Regions from separate parts of the Bradyrhizobium sp. 147 genome, predicted to be linked through region 1. Evidence: predicted binding sites of a transcription regulator. Region 1 holds the regulator's gene; each other region holds the start of a gene.
The links. The regulator LexA, encoded in region 1, represses DNA repair genes until DNA is damaged. The targets are predictions, from matches to a motif close to TGTTCNNNNTGTGTTCNG.
Positions count from the first base shown of each region.

Region 2: ruvC (crossover junction endodeoxyribonuclease RuvC) is a predicted target of LexA. The motif match lies at 4,448-4,465, and genes of this name have one in related genera.
Region 3: IVA87_RS09495 (putative DNA modification/repair radical SAM protein) is a predicted target of LexA. The motif match lies at 4,858-4,875, and genes of this name have one in related genera.

Region 1 is NZ_JADPKL010000099.1:38,202-45,200, forward strand. Features, by position in the region: partial or broken gene IVA87_RS25985 (ComEC/Rec2 family competence protein) at 1-321, shown strand, start outside; gene IVA87_RS25990 (hypothetical protein) at 461-895, opposite strand; gene lexA (transcriptional repressor LexA) at 1,463-2,164, opposite strand; gene glp (gephyrin-like molybdotransferase Glp) at 2,342-3,553, opposite strand; gene IVA87_RS26005 (hypothetical protein) at 3,775-3,981, opposite strand; gene IVA87_RS26010 (HAD family phosphatase) at 4,140-4,763, opposite strand; gene IVA87_RS26015 (alpha-hydroxy acid oxidase) at 4,780-5,913, opposite strand; gene IVA87_RS26020 (S41 family peptidase) at 6,233-6,999, shown strand, end outside.
Region 2 is NZ_JADPKL010000089.1:387,635-394,633, forward strand. Features, by position in the region: gene IVA87_RS22995 (methyl-accepting chemotaxis protein) at 25-1,449, opposite strand; gene IVA87_RS23000 (methyl-accepting chemotaxis protein) at 1,557-3,305, opposite strand; gene IVA87_RS23005 (YebC/PmpR family DNA-binding transcriptional regulator) at 3,527-4,273, shown strand; gene ruvC (crossover junction endodeoxyribonuclease RuvC) at 4,496-5,023, shown strand; gene ruvA (Holliday junction branch migration protein RuvA) at 5,020-5,637, shown strand; gene ruvB (Holliday junction branch migration DNA helicase RuvB) at 5,787-6,818, shown strand; gene IVA87_RS23025 (metallophosphoesterase) at 6,968-6,999, shown strand, end outside.
Region 3 is NZ_JADPKL010000042.1:32,852-39,850, reverse strand. Features, by position in the region: gene IVA87_RS09510 (error-prone DNA polymerase) at 1-2,518, opposite strand, end outside; gene IVA87_RS09505 (DNA polymerase Y family protein) at 2,515-4,107, opposite strand; gene IVA87_RS09500 (DNA repair protein) at 4,004-4,792, opposite strand; gene IVA87_RS09495 (putative DNA modification/repair radical SAM protein) at 4,956-6,191, shown strand; gene IVA87_RS09490 (UdgX family uracil-DNA binding protein) at 6,191-6,999, shown strand, end outside.

The DNA of each region.
Region 1 (6,999 bases):
GGTCGCGCTTTCCCTGCGCATCGATGCGCTGGCTGAGGATTGCAGTCGTGCCGCGCTGGTGGTCACGACGCGCCCCGCGCCGCCCGATTGCGCGGCGATGGTGGTCGACCGGCAACGTCTCGCCAGCCAAGGCGCGCTGGCATTGACGCAGCGTGGTGACGGCTTTGCGATTCAGGCGGTGAGAGCAAGAGGCACAAGCCGTCCCTGGCTGCCGGCCGGCGCCGGCGAGGGTGATTTCGACGGCAGCCTTGTGCCGAGGACGGCCGCGGCCCGCAACCGGATGCAACGCCGGCGGAGACCGACCTGCAGGTCGACGATTAGGCGCCGGACGATTAAAAACAAACGCGAAGAGTAGGTCCGGGTCCGACCGGACGTTCCGCAGCATTAAATCTTACCATCTCGCCGGCCTCGGCCGGCGATGGCAATTTCAATCCTGGCCCGACCCCGCGGGCGGGGCGGCTCAGCCAATCGGCAAGCGCGTGATCGTCGACCGGCTATCGGCGACGATCTGCGGCTTGTGCTCGCGCTCGCTGACCGGCTGCGTCACCGGCAATTGCAGCACGGTTGCGCGCTGGCCTTCGACGAGCTGCGTCACCAGCACGTATTTGCCGTCGGGGAATTCGATCGCGTCATGATGGCGGTCGGGTATGTGCGGATCGATCTTGCCGAACTTGCCGACGCGGGAGTTGATGGTGCGCGTCCAGATCCAGCGATTATCGTAACGGACGTTGTCGGCGAAGGCGAGCTCCGTTCCCGGCAGCAGGCAGACGGCCACGGTCGGATCGGCCGCGGAAGCAAAGCCGCGCGTTGAGGTGCCGCGGAACGTTGTCGACACGATCGTCTCGCCGACTTCGGCGGGGCGAGATGCAACGGCATGCAGGCTGTAGTCACACATCGGGTGCTCCTCATTCGAAGATAGCAACCCGCGCCTCCTTCGGAGGCGCAAGCCTCTATCAGAGTGGAAGCACGTAACGCTCTGCTCCGTTGTAGGCAAATCTGCGGCTGGCGTTGCCGGACGCGATCACATTATCTTTCCCGAAGCCATAGGAACAAAGCTCGCTTCAGTGCATTCGGCGGATGCGAGCGCCCGTGGCCTACGGGCGCCGACCAGGGGAATGTGGCCAGCTTCGCCGTGGCTGTCGGTCGATGGCAGTTCGGGCGTTGCGGAAATGCTCGCTCCCTGCGTGCGCTGACTTGCGTGCGTGGTGCTGCAATCGAGTTGCGAATGCTTGCGCGGCCGATCAAGCGATCAGCACGCTGCGAAGGCGCTTAAGGCGATCCTGCACATCGTAATCTCCTAAGATCTCTTCACAAGCGATGAGTGCTTGGGGCCGCATGCCGAGGATGGAGCGCCGGAGAGAGGGGCCGGATAATCTGCGCAAGACCAAAAGACTATCCAGCTGGAGCGGACCGTCGTCCGCTCCAATCGGAATCATTGGTATCGAATGACCGCTAGCTCGTCTCAGTACTTGCGGTACAGCCCGATCAGCTTGCCCTGAATCTTCACCCGGTTCGGCGGCAGGATGCGCACCTCATAGGCGGCATTGGCGGGCTCGAGCGCGATCGACGCCCCCCGGCGGCGGAAGCGCTTGAGCGTCGCTTCCTCGTCGTCGATCAGGGCCACCACGATGTCGCCGGTATCGGCGCTCTCGTTACGCTGGATCAGCGCCATGTCGCCATCGAGAATGCCAGCTTCGACCATCGAATCGCCGCGCACTTCGAGTGCGTAGTGCTCGCCTGAGCCGAGCATGTCGGGCGGCACGCTGATGGTGTGACTGCGGGTCTGCAACGCTTCGATCGGCGTGCCGGCCGCGATGCGACCCATCACGGGCACCGCAACGGGACGCTCGCCCTCGTCTGCGGAAGAACTGGAGCTCGCGCGCACCTTGCCGAGATTGCCCTCGATGACGCTCGGCGTGAAGCCGCGGCGGCTGCCGGCGGCGGCCTGGAGCTCGGGCAGCTTGATCACCTCGATGGCGCGGGCGCGGTTGGGCAGGCGGCGGATGAAGCCGCGCTCCTCGAGCGCAGTGATCAGGCGATGGATGCCCGATTTCGAGCGCAGGTCGAGCGCATCCTTCATCTCATCGAAGGAGGGCGGCACGCCGCTTTCCTTCAGACGTTCGCTGATGAACCGCAGAAGCTCGTATTGTTTGCGCGTTAACATCTCGACCAAAGTCCCCCGGTTGATGTCGTTCGATTCCGAGACGCTGAATTGGAGCGGTAGACCGCTACATGCTCGAAACAAATCATGAACGGACACTATATGTTCCATATGTGTTCCGCAACTGCTTAATTTACCGTGAACGCGGCAAAGTTCGCGGAACGCGTGTAGTGGATGCGTTCAGACGGGCAGGCGCAGCACCTCGCAAGGCGAGCCGGCCTCTGCCTTCGGAGCGAACGGTGCGCGGACGAGAAGTGCCTGTGCTGCAGCGAGATTCGCAAGCAGCGAGGAATCCTGGTGATCGACGGGAAGGGCCACCAGCGTGCCGTCGTCGCGCGTCTCCAGATGTGCGCGCAGATAGTCCGCGCGCATATCGTTTGCGTCCACATCGCGGCCGAGCACGGCGCGCTCTTGTCGGTGATGAATCACGGATCGTCCCGACAAGGCGCGAATCAGCGGCACCAGGAACAGGAAGGCGCACACGTAGGATGACACGGGATTACCCGGCAGGCCGATCACGCGCATCGCGCCGAGCCGCCCATGCATCATCGGCTTGCCCGGGCGCATCGCGATCTTCCAGAACGCCATCGCGACGCCTTCGTCCCTCAGCGCCTGCTGGACCAGATCGTGGTCGCCGACCGACGCGCCGCCGCTCGTGACCAGGATCTCGGCGCCGCTCTCGCGGGCGCGGCGGATGCCGGCAGTGGTGGCCTCCAGCGTATCGGCGACAATGCCAAGGTCGATGGTATCGGCCCCCTCGCTGCGGGCGAGCGCGTGCAGGGCGTAGCCGTTGGAATAGACGATCTGGCCGCGACCGGGCGTGGTTCCCGGCATTACCAGTTCGTCGCCGGTGGCGAGGATCGCGACCTTCGGACGGCGGCAGACGGCAAGCTGCGGATGATTCATGGCGGCGGCGAGTGCGAGATCGCGCTCGGTGAGACGGGTTCCCTTGCGCAGGAGCAGGTCGCCTTCGGAGAAGTCGACGCCCGCGGGGCGGATGTGGCGGCCGGCAATGGCGGCTTCCTTGATCGTGATGCGCTTGCCGTCCGCAACCGTGTCCTCCTGGATCACGACTGCGTCGGCACCGTTGGGAATGACGCCGCCGGTGAAGATCCGCACGGCTTCGCCGGGGCCCAGCGTTCCCGCGAATGGACGACCCGCCGCCACCTCGCCAATCAAGGTGAGCGCACTATCGAGCTTTGTTGCATCGCTCGCGCGCACCGCGTAGCCGTCCATCGCCGACATTGCTTCCGGCGGCTGTGTGCGCAGCGCCGCGACATCGCGTGCGAGCACGCGATGATAGGCCTCGTTGAGGGAAACCATCGCTTCAGGCAGCGGCTCCGCACCTGCCAGCACCGCGGCAAGCGCGTCAGAAACCGGCATCAAGGCCAAGGGCGGAAACTCCTGCTGAGCATATCGGCAATGGGCGGCGAAAGTTCTAGCCGAGTGCAGGCGTGAGGCAAAGGCGCCGACAGGATGATTTATCCTGCGTGATCTCCGTCATGAAGAATCGTGCGCAGACCGGTCACGGCATGATCCGGAAGGCGAGACAGACCGGTACGAGGATAGCCATGGCGAGGACGACAAGGATGAGCGCCACGGCCAGCATCGGATCAACTCTGCGTCTGTTCGCCCGAACTGACGCCGGCTGTCACGTCCGGAGCTTTGGGGCTTTGATCCTTGTCCGGCAGCGGATCGGCCTGCGACTTTAGGTCGGCGGCCTTGCTGATCAGCTTGGCGGAGAGGCGCGAATCCGAGGTGGTCTTGGCGAATTCGAGCAGCAAGGAGGCTTGCTTTGTGAGGTAGGCTTTGCCCAGCACGAGAATAAGTCCGATGTAGACGTCCCAACGGACTCATAGAGTCCGGAGGGAGGTATTCCGTTCCCGGAACTCTGTACAAAAATGTACAAAGTGAATTGGTCCCTACCCGAGCGGATTTGGGTGCCCGGAACCCGACCCGATCCGGTCGGCATCGGTGGTCAAATTCCCAACCCTAGCAAGGCCTTGCCGACATCACCGGGCGAGGTGACATGCACCGCCGTCAGTCCACGCGCTCGCGCCCCCTCGATGTTCTCGGCAAGGTCGTCGAAGAAGACGATTCGGCTGGCTGGCAGGCCGATCGCCGCCACGACATGATCGAACGCCTCTGCATCCGGTTTGCGCAGGCCGATGCTGGACGACAGATAGAGCTCGCGGAAATGCCCGAGCACCCCGGCATATTCCTTCGAGAAATAGTCGACATGTGGCCGGTTGGTGTTGGAGAAGGCATATAGCGGCACCTGCTTCGCCGCGCGCGGCAAGAGCTCGGCGATCTCAGGCATCTCGCCGGCGAAGATCGCGTTCCATCCCTCCAGAAATTGCGCGTCGGAAATGCCGATCCCGAGCGATGAACGCAGCGATTGGAAATAATCCTCGTCGCTGATCTTGCCGACCTCGTGCAGCCGGTAGGCCTCGTCACGCACATAGCGTGCGACGATGGCCTCGGGCTGGCAGCCCGCATGCCCCGCCCAGCAGGCGATCGCCTTGGAGAAATCGATATCGAGCACCACGCGGCCGAGATCGAACAGGAGCGCATCGGCGCTACCGGGGGAGAGTGAGGTCATCGCGTTCTTTCACTTTTCAGTATCGGTAGGGCTCGTGGTCGAACAGCGGGAACGCGCTGAACACGCTCGGCGCATTCGTTGCGGTCGCCTGATGCAGGCAGGATTTGTCGACTTCGGCGAACGAGGTGGCACCCAGGAGGCCGAGGCAGCGCAGCACTTCGTCCTCCAGCAGTTCCAGCATTCGCATCACGCCTGCTTCGCCGGCCGCGGCCAGCGCCCAGCATTGCAGCCGGCCGATGCCGACGATGTCGGCGCCGGCCGCGATCGCCTTGACGATGTCGGTGCCGCGGCAGAAGCCGCCATCGACCATGATCTTGGCGCGGCCCTTCACCGCCTCGACGATTTCAGGCAGCACATGCATGGCGCCGCGGCCGTGATCGAGCTGACGGCCGCCATGGTTGGAGACGTAGATCCACTCGACACCGTGATCGATCGCGATCTGAGCGTCCTCGGCGGTGGCGATGCCCTTCAGGATCAGTGGGATCCTGAACTTGTCCTTGATCATCTTCACCGTCCGCCATTCCAGACCCTTCTGGAAATCGCCGCCGGTCGCGCGCAGGCGGCTTTCGCGAACGTAGCGCTTGGCGATGTCACGTTCGCGACGGCTGTAATGGGCGGTGTCGACAGTCAGGCAGAACGCGGCATAGCCGTTCTTCTCGCTCCGGCTGACGACATCGGCGACGAAGGCATCGTCGCCGCGGACATAGAGCTGATAGAGCCGCAGCGCGTCGGGCGCGGCCTCGCCGGTCTTCTCGAGCCCCGGCTCGGACACCGAGCTCAACATGTGCGCCGCACCGAAGGTGCCGGCGGCGCGCGCGACGCTTGCCGCGCCATCGGGATCGAAGATCTCCAGCGCACCGACGGGGGCGAGCACCACCGGCAGCCGCATCCTGCGGCCGAACTGCTCGACGGAGCCGTCGACCTTGCGAACGTCGCGCAGCACGCGCGGGCGGAAGGCGATCTCGTCCAGCGCCATGCGGTTGCGGCGCATCGTGGTCTCGGTCTCGGCAGCGCCGACGATGTAGTCCCAGGCATTCTGGTTGAGGTTGGCGCGCGCCTTCCGGATGAACTCGTGCAGGTTCTGGAACGGCTCGTTGCTGGCGCCGAGTTCGACGTTCCTGTCCGGCCGGATGCGGGGCGCGTCATTCATTGTTGTCCTCCCGAGAATTTGAAGTCTTGTCGCCATCGCCTAGCGTGTCCGGCCCTCCAAAACCATCCTAAAATCGCATAGCTGCGAGGCGTGGGCGGCCGACCGATGCCGCGTTGCGCGAAGCGGTTTCGGAACGTTGCCAAAAGTTTAAGCCGAAGCGAAGGGATTTCGCCGGCGTACTGCCGCCGGCCTTCCAGGCGGCCTTGAAGAAACCAGAATGGTGTTGTGAGAGGTGACCTGGATCGCCATTTGCATGGCGGCTTCCAAGCCCGAGAGATAAGCCCTCAACAGAACCGCTAAGCAAAAGGCCAGCCTATCCATGCGGAAAACCCTGCTGTTCCCCCTGGGCGCGCTCACGGGAGTGTGTCTGACCCTTCTGGTAGCCAGTCCCCACGGCAGCGTGTGGGCGGCACGGGCGGCGGCGAGCGCGGACGATGCCTATTCCCAGCTCAATCTGTTCGGCGCAGTGTTCGAGCGGGTCAAGGCGAACTATGTTGAGAAGCCCGACAATGCCAAGCTGATCGAAGGCGCGATCACGGGCATGGTGACCTCGCTCGATCCGCACTCGCGCTACATGAATGCCAAGGCCTGGACCGAGATGCAGGAGACCACCTCCGGCGAGTTTGGCGGGCTCGGCATCGAGGTCACGATGGAGGATGGCCTCGTCAAGGTCGTCTCGCCGATCGACGACACGCCGGCCTCGAAGGCCGGCATCATGTCCGGCGACCTCATCAGCAAGATCGACGGCGAGGCCGTGCAGGGCATGACGCTCGAGCAGGCCGTCAACAAGATGAAGGGGCCGGTCGCCACCAAGACCAAGCTCACCATCGTGCGCAAGGGTGCCGACGCGCCGCTCGACGTCGCGATCACCCGCGAGATCATCCATGTGCGCCCGGTGCGCTTCCACGTCGAGAATGGCGACATCGGCTATATCCGCATCACCTCGTTCAACGAGCAGACCACCGACGGCCTGAAGAAGGCGATCGCGTCGGTCTCCAAGGAGGTCCCTCCGGAGAAGCTCGCAGGCTATGTTGTGGACCTGCGCAACAATCCCGGCGGCCTGCTCGACCAGGCCGTCTCGGTGTC
Region 2 (6,999 bases), on a different contig from region 1:
TTGCGAGGCGCCTCGCTGCGGCCGTCAACTTTGCCGAAAACCCATTCGGAAGGCGCCCCAGTGCTTGCCGCGGACCAGGATCGGCGAGGACAGATCCTTCATCAGCACGAACTGCCCGCCGCCCATGTCGCGGCGATAGGTCTGCAGCAGGAACGGTTTTGTGTTGGCCGCGACCTTCTTCACCGCGCGATCGGTGAACAGGCGGCGGTTGCGGCAATTGGCGTTATTCCAGACCGGGTCCTTGCCCTGCGGCAGACGATAGTTCGGATTGTGGGTCGGCAGATAGCCGCCCTTGGCCCATGCGACGCAGAACACGATGCGGGGATCGGATTTCTGAATCGGATCCTGGATCGCGGGCAGGACGCGGTCGGTGAACTCGACGTAATTGGTGAGGAATTGTCTCGGATCGGTGCCGGGAATTTCGCGGTACTTCTCGTCCATGAGCTGGTCGAGCGTGATATCGCCGCGATCGATCGCGGCTTCGAACTCGGCGGAGATTCGCTTGGCGGTTTCGACGACGACGCGGATCAGCGGCGCGTCCGACGTCGCCACGCCGCTGTCGGCGATCAGCGCGATCAGGCCTTCCGAGGTGTCGAGCAGTTTTGCGATCCGTTGGTCGGCACTCCTGAGATCGCGCGAGGACAGATCGACGCCCTTGGCAAGCTCGTTGAGCTCGCCGATCACGGTGTCGCAATGCCCGAGGTTGGAGGTCGCAGCTCGCGTGACGCCGCCGATCTCCGCCTCTACTGAGGCGAAACCCTGCTGGACGCGCGAGATGATGCTGGAGATCTGTTGGGCGCCTTCACCGGCAGTCTTGGCACGCTGCGAAGCGTCGCTGCTCTCGCCGATCAGGCCTTCGATCTGGCCGTCGAGATCGCGCATGGTGTCGGAGATCTGATGCGTGGCCTGGCGAGTGGCCTCGGCGAGGTTCTTCACCTCGCTCGCGACCACGGCGAAGCCGCGACCGGCATTGCCGGCGCGTGCCGCTTCGATGGTTGCGTTCAGCGCCAGCAGATTGGTCTGCTTGGCGATCGCCTCGATCGAGCCGGAGACCTTTGCCACCTGGGCCAGCGCCGAGCCGACGGCGCTCAATCGCGCCTCGATCCGCTCCACCGCGGCGACGAGCTCGGAGATGTGGCTGACGGCGGTATCGACTGTGCTGCGCGACTGCGCGATCTCGTCGGCCGCGGCGGACGACGTCGTTTGCACCGCCTGAGATGCGTTGGCGATGTCGTGGTTTGCCGAGACCATCGTCTCGGCCGTCTTCTGGAGGTGGTGAAACCGTTCCGATTGATTGGCGACGCGGCTTGCGACTTCCTGGACATTGCCGGCGATGTCGGCGAGTTCCACGCCGAGGCCGCCGATGCGGTCGGCGAGCTGGTCGATCAGCCGTTCGGCCAGCGCCCGGTTGGAGCCGGTGTCCATGACTGCAAGTTGTACGGCGGACATGTGCGATGAGTCCTCAAGGAGAGCCGTTCGCCGGCTCACGGCAGCATTCCCATTCCAGCTTCAGCTTTAAAGGATGATTCGCGCCTGCCGTCTTGCCTGAGCGTGCACTACAATTTGTAGGCCGTCCTGAATCCGCCCCAGTGCCGGCCCTGCACGCGGATGGGGACGTCGATCTCCCGCATCATCACGGTGTTCCCGTTGCCCATGTCGCGCGCATAGCTCTGGACCAGGTACGAGCGCAGGTTGCGCGCGGCGGCGAGCCCCGCCGGATCGTTGAAGATCCGCCGGTTACGGCTGTTGGCGGTGTTCCAGGCCACGTCGCCCGGCCGCTGCGGATGCGAATAGATCTTGTTGTGCACCGGCAGGAAGCCGTTGCGATCGACCATGGCGCAGAACGCCATGCGCTGATCCTTTGCCAGGAATGCCTCCTGGAAAGGCGGTAGCGCGCGGTCGGCCCAGTCCAGATACTTTGTGCGATATTGCTGCGGATCGGTGCCCGCAATTTCCACGTAGTCGGTGTCGAAGAGGTCGTCGATCTTGACCTCGCCGCGCGCGACCGCCTGCTCGAATATCTTGGTCAGGGCGTTGCCGGCTTCCATGGCACGGGTGACAAATTCCATGTTCTCCTCATGGATCGACCACAGACTGTCCTCGATCTTCTCGCGGAGCTCGGCATGGGGGCCGACGAAATGCGCGCGGGCGCCGGCTTTGGATTGCTCGACCACGCGCAGGCGGCAGGCGCCGACGTTCTCGAGGGTGCCTTCGACCAGCGCTTGCGGCGCAAGCCGGCCTGCGTCCGCCCCGCCGATCAGCACGCCGTCCATCGCGATCTCGTAGACTGGCATCACGCCGCGCGCGGTTTCGAACTTGAGATGGCAGGGCAAGCGCTCGGTCTTGCGGCGGTCATCGTGCTCGCTCTGGCGGAGCAGCACGGCGCAACGCGACTTCAGCTTTTGCGCGAAGGTGGTGACGGCGCGGCCGGCGCTGGCGACGTTCTCGCCATGGGTCTCGGCCGCTTTGGTCGCTGCGTCGATCTCGGCCGCGCTCTCGCCGACCGAGACGATGAAGTCCGAGGCGCTGGCAGCGTTGCCGGAGACTTCGCTGGTGGTGGCGTTCTGCTCGGCGACGGCGCCGTTGACGGTCTCGAACACCGGGCGGATCGCCTCGATCGCCTGCGAGATGCGGTGCACGGCATCCGCAGAGCCGGCGGCGTCGCGCTGGAGTGCGTCGATCTTTTTGGTGATCTCTTCGGTCGCGCCCTGGGTCTGCACTGCGAGCGCCTTCACTTCCGTCGCGACGACTGCAAAGCCTTTGCCGGCCGCGCCGGCGCGCGCGGCCTCGATGGTGGAGTTGAGCGCGAGCAGCGTCGTCTGCCGTGCGATCTGCGCGATCAGATTGACGACATTGCCGATGGCGGCGGAGGACTCGCGCAGGCGATCGACATTGGCGCGGGCTTCCTGCGCAGCGGCGCTGGCCTCGTCGGCGAGCTTGCCTGCCTCGCGAACCTGCGCTCCGATTCCCAGTGCGGACTGCGTGAACTTGTCGGCGGCATGGGCGAACGTCGAGGCGGTCGATTGCGCCGCGTTGGTGCGGCCGGTCAGGGCGTCGGTGCGGTCGCGAATGGCGGCAAGGGTTGCGGCGGTCGCCTCGGCTCCGCCGGCCACCGAATTGGCGGCGCGCTCGAGCTGCCGGATCATCGCGCCGAGCTCGAGTTCCAGCAGCTCCAGGATCTCGCGGGCCGAGTCGCCATCGGCGATCCCGGCGGGCTCGGAATGAGCCACCGGTTGCGCAGCCTGCGAGGCTGCCGCAGGCGCAGCCATGTCCGGCAGACGCTTCCGAAATAGTCCGAACGCCATCGGGTCTCTCTGGTCGGGGGACGGTCGGACGCTATTTTCGCAGGCTGAAATGAAGTCAGGGTTAACGATGCCTGACACCTAGGCAGAGGCCATTACGGCGGCTACCTTTACAGTGCTACCTTAGAGCAGCAGATCCCTTTGATTCCGGTGGGTTGGCGGCCTATAAGGCCGCGCCTCCCACCCATCGGCGAACGATCCCGAGACCCTTCAAGAGACCACGCATGGCCGGACATTCCCAATTCAAGAACATCATGCACCGCAAGGGGCGGCAGGATGCCCAGAAGTCGAAGCTGTTCGGCAAGCTGGCGCGGGAAATCACCGTCGCGGCCAAGCTGGGTACACCCGACCCCGCCATGAACCCGCGCCTGCGCGCCGCCGTGATCGCAGCACGCCAGGAGAACATGCCGAAGGACAATATCGAGCGCGCCATCAAGAAGGCGCTCGGCAGCGAGGGCGAGAATTATGACGAGATCCGCTACGAGGGCTACGGCCCCGGCGGCGTCGCCGTCATCGTCGAGGCGCTGACCGACAATCGCAACCGCGCCGCGTCCGACATCCGCTCCTTCTTCACGAAGTCCGGCGGCAATCTCGGCGAAACCGGCTCGGTCTCCTTCATGTTCGACCGCACCGGCGTCATCGAATACGATCGCAGCGTCGCCTCTGACGATGCTGTGCTGGACGCGGCGATCGAGGCCGGCGCCGACGACGTGATCTCCGGCGAGGGCGGACACGAGATCTACGCCTCGACCGAAGGCTATCGCGACGTCGCCAAGGCGCTGGAAGCCAAGTTCGGCGAGCCGCGCAAGGCCGCGCTGATCTGGAAGCCGCAGAACACGGTGTCGGTCGACGACGAGACCGGCGAGAAGCTGCTCAAGTTGATGGACATGCTGAATGAGCACGACGACGTCCAGAACGTCTACGCCAATTTCGAGGTGTCGGACGCGCTGATGGCGAAGATGGGCGGCTAGGGCCTCAACCCTCCGCTGTCGTCGCTCGGCTGGACCGGGCGACCCAGTATTCCAGAAACATTCGAACAATACCGATAAGCCGCGGCGTACTGGATAACCGCCTTCGCGGGTATGACACCGGATGTGTGCTGAGCGGCGGTGCGCCCCGCGGTATCCCACTTCCCCTGTTACTTCCGTTCTGTTTCTGTTTCGCTTCGGGCGGCCAGCCGCTATCACTGGCCCATGACTGCGCTCCCGATTCGCGGCCCCGTTCGCATCATCGGCATCGACCCCGGCCTGCGCCGCACCGGCTGGGGCGTGATCGAGGCTGAGGGCAACCGTCTGATCTACGTCGCCTGTGGTTCGGTGGAACCGCCGGACGACTTGCCGTTGGCGAGCCGGCTGCTTGCGATCCATGAGGGGCTCGCGGCCGTTCTGTCCGATCACCAGCCGATGGAAGCCGCGGTCGAGCAGACTTTCGTCAACAAGGACGGCGTTGCGACACTGAAGCTCGGCCAAGCCCGCGGCGTTGCCATGCTGGCGCCCGCAATGTTCGGCATCGTCGTCGCCGAATATGCGCCGAACCAAGTCAAGAAGACGGTGGTCGGCGCCGGTCACGCCGACAAGCAACAGATCGCGATGATGCTCAAGATTTTGCTGCCCAAGGCCGAGCCGCCGTCGGCGGATGCCGCCGACGCGCTCGCCATCGCCATCACCCACGCTCATCACCGCCAGAGCACCGCGCTCAGGCTGAAGGTCGTGGGGATATGATCGGCAAGCTCAAGGGCCTGATCGATTCCTACGGTGAGGATTTCGTCATCCTCGACGTCGGCGGCGTTGGCTATCAGGTGCATTGCTCGTCACGCACGTTGCAGCATCTGCCGTCTCCGGGCGAAGCGGCCGTGCTGTCGATCGAGACTTATGTCCGCGAGGACCAGATCAAACTGTTCGGCTTTCGCACTGACCAGGAGCGTGAATGGTTTCGCCTGCTCCAGACCGTGCAGGGCGTCGGCGCCAAGGTCGCGCTCGCCGTGCTCGGCACCTTATCGCCGGCTGACCTCGCCAATGCCATCGCGCTCCGCGACAAGGCGGCGGTGGCGCGCACGCCCGGCGTCGGCCCCAAGGTCGCCGAGCGCATCGTCACCGAACTGAAGGACAAGGCGCCGGCCTTTGCCAATGTCGATCCGGCAGTGGTGCATCTCGCCGGCGCCGTCGACGACCAGCGCGCGCCGCGCCCCGTGGCGGATGCGATCTCCGCACTGGTCAATCTCGGCTACGGCCAACCGCAGGCCGCCGCGGCGATTGCGTCGGCTTCGCGTAGTGCGGGCGAGAATGCCGAGACCGCGCAGCTCATCCGCCTCGGCCTGAAGGAGCTCGCGAAGTGAGCGCGTCAATGCTCGGTCTCGTAGGGTGGGCAAAGCGCAACGTGCCCACCACCTTTGGAGCGACCGGTGACGTGGTGGGCACGGCGCGAAGGGCGCCTTTGCCCACCCTACGAGGAGTTCGCTGAGTGAGCGATCCCAAGGCCAATCGCATGGTCTCGCCCGAGCGCCGCAGCGACGACGTCGGCGACACCGCGCTGCGTCCGCAATCGCTGTCCGACTTCGTCGGCCAGCAGCAGGCGCGCAAGAATCTCTCGATCTTCATCGAGGCGGCGCGCAAGCGCGGCGAGGCGCTGGATCACGTGCTGTTCGTGGGTCCCCCGGGCCTCGGCAAGACCACGCTGGCGCAGATCGTGGCGAAGGAGCTGGGCGTCGGCTTTCGTGCCACCTCGGGGCCTGTCATTGCCAAGGCCGGCGATCTCGCCGCCCTCCTCACCAACCTCGAAGAGCGCGACGTGCTCTTCATCGACGAGATCCATCGCCTCAGTCCGGCGGTGGAAGAGGTGCTTTATCCCGCGATGGAGGACTTTCAGCTCGACCTCATCATCGGCGAAGGCCCGGCGGCGCGCTCGGTGAAGATCGAGCTGTCGAAATTCACCCTCGTCGGCGCCACCACGCGGGCTGGCCTGCTGACCAATCCGCTGCGCGACCGCTTCGGCATTCCGGTGCGGCTCAATTTCTACACCATTGAAGAACTCGAAAGCATCGTCAGCCGCGGCGCGCGCGTGCTCAATGTCGGCATGACCGCCGATGGCGCCAACGAGATCGCGCGCCGCGCCCGCGGCACACCGCGCATCGCGGGCCGTCTGCTCCGCCGGGTCCGCGACTTCGCCTCGGCGGCCGATGCCGACAAGATCGACCGCAAGATCGCCGACCACGCACTCAGCGCGCTCGAGGTCGATGCCGCAGGCCTCGATGCCATGGACCGCCGCTACCTCACGACCATCGCGCAGAATTATGGCGGCGGCCCGGTCGGCGTCGAGACCATGGCCGCCGCTTTGTCCGAGCCGCGCGATGCCATCGAGGACATCATCGAGCCCTATCTGATCCAGTGCGGCTATCTCCAGCGCACCCCGCGCGGCCGCCTGCTCACCTCGCACGCCTTCCGTCACCTCGGTCTCGCCGAGCCCTCGCGCGATGCGGCCCAGTTCGGCCTGTTCGGCTCGGACGAGAGCGACGACTGATTTACGCAAGTGCAGAGTGCTCCGGTGCTCGTGAATTTCCGGTAATCTTGTGCAGGTCTCTGCACGGAGATGCAGGCGGTCTGCACGAGCGCACCCCAATTCCGCTCCAATCAAGTCGCATCGAGAACCAGCATCACCATCGAGCGTCCATGATCACTCGCCGTCATTTCATCCGTTCCAT
Region 3 (6,999 bases), on a different contig from region 1:
GCCTCTCCTCATCTTCGTCCAACCAGTGAAAGCCGTCGATCTGGCGGAAGCCGAGGCGAACGGCGCAGTATTTGCCTCTCCCCTGCTCCAGCGTGTTCTGCGCAAAACTGTAGGACACGTCGATGTCGCGCACCTCGACGCCGTTCTTGCGGGCATCCCCGACGATCTGCGCCGGAGCATAAAAGCCCATCGGCTGCGAGTTCAAGAGGCCGCAGCAGAAGGCGTCGGGGTGGTAATGCTTCAGCCATGAAGAGATATAGACGAGCTGTGCGAAGCTCGCGGCATGGCTCTCCGGAAAGCCGTAAGAGCCAAAACCCTTGATCTGGTCGAAGCAGCTTCGGGCAAAGTCGGGATCGTAGCCGCGCGCGACCATATTGCCGATCAGCTTGTCCTCGTATTTGCCGATGGTACCGACATTGCGGAAGGTCGCCATCGAGCGGCGCAGGCCATTGGCCTCCTCGGAGGTGAATTTTGCCGCCTCGATCGCGATGCGCATCGCCTGTTCCTGGAACAGCGGGACGCCCTTGGTCTTGTGCAGAACCTTGTAGAGCTCGTCCGCGGGACCATGCTCGGGCGATGGCGAGGGATAGCTCACTTTCTCCTGACCGTTCCGCCGCCGTAAGTACGGATGCACCATATCGCCCTGGATCGGCCCCGGACGTACGATCGCGACTTCGATGACGAGATCATAGAACGTCCGCGGCTTCAACCGCGGCAGCATGTTCATCTGTGCGCGGCTTTCGACCTGGAACACGCCGAGCGATTCCCCGTCGCAAAGCATGTCATAGACTTTGGGGTCGTCCTGCGGAACGCTCGCCAGCACCCAGCGCTCGCCCTTGTGCTCCGCGATCAAATCAAAACACTTGCGGATGCAGGTCAGCATGCCCAGCGCCAGCACGTCGACCTTCATCATGCTGAGCGCGTCGACGTCGTCCTTATCCCATTCGATGAACGTGCGGTCGTCCATCGCGGCATTGCCGATCGGCACATAGGTGTCGAGCCGGTCCTGCGTCAGCACATAACCGCCGACATGCTGGGAGAGATGGCGCGGGAATTCGATCAGTTCGGTTGCGAGCTCGACCGCGAGGTTGATCATGGGATTGTTGGGATCGAGTCCGGCCTGCCTGACCTGCATGTCGTTAAGGCCCTTGCCCCAGCTTCCCCAGACGGTGTCGGCGAGCGCGGCCGTGACATCCTCGGTCAGGCCCAGCGCCTTGCCGACGTCGCGGATGGCGCTGCGCGGGCGATAATGGATGACGGTGGCGATGATCGCGGCGCGGTGGCGGCCGTAGCGACGATAGACATATTGCATCACCTCCTCGCGCCGCGAATGCTCGAAATCGACATCGATATCGGGGGGCTCCAGCCGCTCCTTGGAGATGAAGCGCTCGAACAACAGATCGACCTTGGTTGGATCGACCGAGGTGATGCCGAGCACGTAGCACACGGCCGAGTTCGCCGCCGATCCCCGCCCCTGGCACAGGATATTCTGGCTGCGCGCGTAGCGCACGATGTCGTGCACGGTGAGGAAGTAATGCGCGTATTTCAGCTCGGCAATCAGCGCGAGCTCTTTCTTCAGCGTAGCGTACAGTTTCTCGTCGATTTTGGTGACGCCGCCGAAATATTTGTCGACACCGGCCCAGGTCAGATCCTCAAGATGACCTTGCGCGGTCTTGCCCGGCGGCACCGGCTCGTCCGGATATTGGTATTTGAGCTGATCGAGCGAGAAGTCGATTGCGTCGGCAAAGCGCATGGTCTCCGCGATCGCCTCGGGGAAATCGCGGAACAGCCGCGACATCTCCTGCGGCGCCTTCAAGAACCGCTCGGCGTTGGCTTCCAGCTTCCGTCCGACCGCCTCGATCGTGGTCTTTTCCCGGATGCAGGTCAGCACGTCCTGGAGAGGACGGCGCGCGGGATGATGATAGAGCACCTCGTTGGTCGCGAGCAACGGCACTCTTGCTTTTGCCGCGAGATCATCGAGCCGCGTCAGCCGGCGCCGGTCGTCGCCGCGATAGATCAGGCTCGCCGCCAGCCACACGCCCTCGGCCCGGCTGTCCTTGAGTTTTGCAAGAACATCCAGCGCCTGCGCGGGTTCGAAACGATGCGGCAGCGTCAGGACCAGGAGCTGGCCTTCCGAAAACTCGAGGAGGTCGGCGAAGGTAAGACGACACTCGCCCTTCTCGATCCGCGTGATGTCGTCGCCGCGCTTGCCCTTTGTGAGAAGCTGGCACAGCCGACCATAGGCCGCGCGGTCACGCGGATAGACCAGAATGTCCGGCGTGCCGTCGATGAAGACGATGCGCGCGCCGATCAGGAGTTTCGGCTTGTGCAGCACCTCGGCATTGTCGAGCTCCTTGTAGGCGCGCACCACGCCGGCCAGCGTGTTGTGATCGGCAATGCCGATCGCGGGAATGCCGAGGATGCTGGCCTGATGCACATAGGCGCGCGGATCCGAGCCGCCGCCCAGGAAGGAAAAATTGGTGGTGATGCCGATCTCGGCATAGGCAGGCGTATTCATGCGAAGAGACCGTGCACATACCAGCCGGGAGAAGCGGGTTTGCCGTCGTCGTCGAACACCTCCCCCTCATAAAGACCGTCGCGAAAGATCCAGAAGCGCAGGCCTTCGGCATCCTCGATGCGGAAATAATCCCGCGTGAGCTGCTTGCCGTCCTGCCGCCACCATTCCATCGCGATGCGCTCGGGCCCTTCCACCCGCACCACCGCATGCAGCGCGCGGCGCCAGGTGAATTGATGCGGCGGGCCGTCCGGCACGGTCGCGAACGGCACCTTGATCGGCTCCGGCTTGTCGAACAGCCGCAAGGGACGCAGCGGCGGCTCGTTCTCGGCCCGCGCAGGCCATTCCGCCTGCATGGCGGCGGCGAGATGATGCTGCGCCGGCGCGGCGACAACCGCGCATTCAGGGATATGGGTGTCCTGCGGCAGGTGCACGACGACGCGCTTGCCGCCGATACGCGCGGCAATGCGGTCGATCAGTGCAGCAAGCTCGTCATTGTCGTGGACATGGGCATCGAGATCGCGCTGCTCCTGCACCACGATTTCTGTACGGCTCGCCGACAGCCGCACCATGTCAAAGCCGAAGCCGGGATCGAGCGGGTCGGCGAGCGCATCGAGACGCTCGCGAAACAACCGGTCGATCACCGCGCTGCGCGTCACCGGACGCCCGGTCTCGACCGTGATTGCGCGCACCACGCCATCGGTGCGGAAGAACGCGGCTTCCAGGCGTCGCGCGCCCTTGCCCTGCTTCTCCATGGATGCGATCAACGTGTCGGCAAGCCGCGACAGCGTCATCGCGATCATGGTGTCGGTCGCGATCGGCTCGGCGAAACGTTTTTCCACGATGTAGTCGGGCAGCGGTTTTCGCGGGTTGATCGGCGCATCGCCCTGCCCCAGCGCATGCGCCAGCAGCGTGGAGAACCGGGCGCCGAACCGCGCCGTGATCTCGCTCGGCGAGCGCGAGGCGACGTCGCCGATAGTCTTCAAACCGGCGCGACGCAAGCCTGTGGTGATGACTTCACCTGCACCGAGCGCGGAAATCGGAAATCGGCTGATCGCCGCCGCCTCCTCGCCATCGGCCACGATGGTGCCCGTGGCCTGCCGCGTCAGCGTGCGTGCGCAGATCGAGGTGCCGGCGATCGCCGCGCTGATGGCAAACCCCTGCCGGGCCAATGCGCGAACCAACGTCCGCAACAACGCGGCCTCACCACCGAACAGATGCGCGCAGCCGGTGATGTCCAGGAACAGGCCGTGCGGCGGATCGAGCGCCACCAGCGGTGTGAAGCGGTCGCACCAGTCCGCGACATCGCTGAGCGTCTTCGCATCGGCGACGATATCGGCGTCGAACACTTTCAGGTCCGGACACATCGCCCGCGCATTGGCCAAGGGCTGGCCGATATACAGGCCGAGGCGCTCGGCGGCCTCGTCGAGCGCATGGATCACCAGCGCATTGTTGTCCTTGATGACGACGATGCTTGGATCATTGCTCTTATGCAGTCCGACGTTCCCAAAGAACCGCTGAATCCGGTCGATGGGCAGGCGCGGCAGCCACAGGCTGAGAATACGTCGACGGCTCACTGAACTGGCACTCATCACATTTCCATTCCATGATCCACCGGCCACATGGGCCATGACGATTGCGCAAGAGCTCGGCATCGAAGCGCGGCGCGCCCCAGGCACTCGACACCGGGCCCGGCGGTGAATGCGCTGCGCGCAGCATCCATCGTGTTTCCGCGGTCGAGGGCAGCGGCTGCGCCGCCATGCGCAGCAAGAGCCCGGTGACGCCGGAAGCTTGCGCGGCCAGCGTCAGCTTGCGGCTCGCCACGAGATCGAACTGCCTGGTCTCGCCCCAGAGCTCGAGCACCACAGCCCCCAGCGCATCGCAGGCGAGCGCGTCGGCTGAGGTGCGCAGTGCGCTCTCGACATCAGCGCCGCGCACCATCACCACGCGGCGCGGATCGAGACCGAACTCGGCGAGCCCGCTCATCGACAGCGCGCCGGTTTCGATTTCCGAAAAATCCTGCCGCACCCATAGCAACGGCCGGTGCGCCGAGACGCGGCCCGCAAGCCCCATGACAAAGCCCGTTGCGGACGTCCCCTGCCGGCCCTCACAAAACACCTCATGGATCGCCGCACGTGCGAGCCCGCCCTTCAGCGCGCTGTCCGCCTCGCTGTGGCCGAGCGTGATGCGATCGCGCTGATGCACGACCTCCGCCGTCTCGATGCGCTCGATCTGGCTGCGCAAGGTCGCAAGCGCGCTTCTGCGTGCGCCGCTCATGCTCGCCGCTCCTTCAGGGGTGATTGCCGGTGGCTCTCAAAAAGAGAACCAGCGGCTGGCTCATTTGTTCATGATATGTTCTAATATAAAGCTAACGCCGCCCTGGGAGTCAATCGAATTGGCGCGCTTTGGGATTCATGAGTGGAATCAAAGGGATTCAAACATGGACGTACAACGCAAGCTGGAAATCCTGGCGGATGCTGCCAAGTACGACGCATCCTGCGCCTCCAGCGGCACCGAGAAGCGGGATTCCAGCGACGGCAAGGGCATGGGCTCGACCGCGCCGGGCATGGGCATCTGCCATTCTTACGCGCCGGATGGACGCTGCATCTCCCTGCTCAAGGTGCTGCTGACCAATGCCTGCAATTACGATTGCCTCTATTGCGTCAACCGCGCCTCCTCGAACGTAGCACGCGCCCGCTTCACCATCGACGAGGTCGTCAAGCTGACGCTCGACTTCTACCGGCGCAATTACATCGAGGGCCTGTTTCTCTCCTCCGGCATCATCCGCAGCCCCGATTACACAATGGAGCAAGTGGTCAGCGTCGCGCGAAAACTGCGCGAGGAGCATCACTTCCGCGGCTACATCCACCTCAAGACCATTCCCGAAGCCGACGATGCGCTGATCGCAGCAGCCGGCCAATATGCCGACCGTCTCTCCATCAACATCGAGATGCCGCAAGAGACGAGCCTTAAGCAATTCGCGCCGGAGAAGGACGTGCGCGCAATCCGTCGCACCATGGGCCGGCTGCGGCTCAAGCTCGACGAAGCCGAGGAAGGCCGCAGCGCGAAAACGAAGGCCAAGCCGCAGCGCTTTGCGCCGGCTGGGCAAAGCACGCAGATGATCGTCGGCGCCGACACGGCCTCCGATCACACCATTCTCCACAGCAGCGCCAATCTCTACGGCGCCTACCGCCTGCGACGCGTCTATTATTCCGCGTTCAGCCCGATCCCCGACGCCAGCCGCGCTTTGCCGCTGGTGCAGCCGCCGCTGCTGCGCGAGCACCGGCTCTACCAGGCCGACTGGCTGATGCGGTTCTACGGCTTCGACGTCGGCGAGATCGTCGACGACAGCGCGATGCTGCCGCTCGAGATCGATCCAAAGCTCGCCTGGGCGCTGCGCCACCGCGACCGCTTTCCGCTCGACGTCAACCGCGCCAGCCGCGAGGAATTGCTGCGCGTGCCGGGCTTCGGCACCAAAGCAGTCGAACGCATCATCGCGACACGGCGCACGACAACGATCCGCCTCGCCGATCTCGCGCGGCTGCATGTGCCCCGGCACAAGGCGCTGCCGTTCATCGTCCTCAGCGATCACCGGCCGCCGCCACACCGCCTCGATGAGGCGCGGCTGATCGAACGGTTCAAACCAAAGGCAACGCAACTGGGGTTTGGCTTCTGATGCAGTTCATCATCCTCGACAACGAAACCGATTTCGACGGCTGGCGCAAAGCCGCGCGGAGTCTCGTGCTTCACCACGTGCCGCCCAGCGATGTCACCTGGACTGTGCAAGGCGGCGAAGCCGAGCTGTTCGCCCCGTCTTCGCCATCTCCGATCCTCGAAGTGAACGACGGCACCTTCAACGTATCAGGCAAATTCGTCGAACTGGCCAAAGCAGCAATCCTGCACCGCGACCGCGAACGCTTTGCGATCCTCTATCGCCTGCTGTTTCGGCTGAAGGACAATCACGATCTCATCGAGGTCGCAACCGATCCCGATGTCGCGCAAGTCACGGCCATGGCGAAGGCAGTCTACCGCGACGAGCACAAGATGCATGCCTTCGTGCGCTTCCGCGAAATCGGCAGGGAACGCCAGGCTCATTACGTCGCCTGGTTCGAGCCGGAACATCACATCGTCGAGCTCGCCGCGCCATTTTTCGCCAAGCGCTTTGCCGACATGCCCTGGTCGATCCTGACGCCCGACCTCTGCGCGCATTGGGATGGCCACGCACTCTCGTTCACGCCGGGCGTCAGCAAGAGCGAGGCGCCCGGCGAAGACCGGCTGGAGGAAACCTGGCGGCGCTACTATGCCAGCATCTTCAATCCGGCCCGCCTCAAGGTGAAGGCGATGCAGGCCGAGATGCCGAAGAAATACTGGAGGAACCTGCCCGAGGCTTCGATCATTAAGCCCTTGATCGAGGATGCCGAGCGCATGACCGGCGCCATGATCGCCAATGCCGCAACCGATCCGCACAAGCCTCAGAAGCGGCC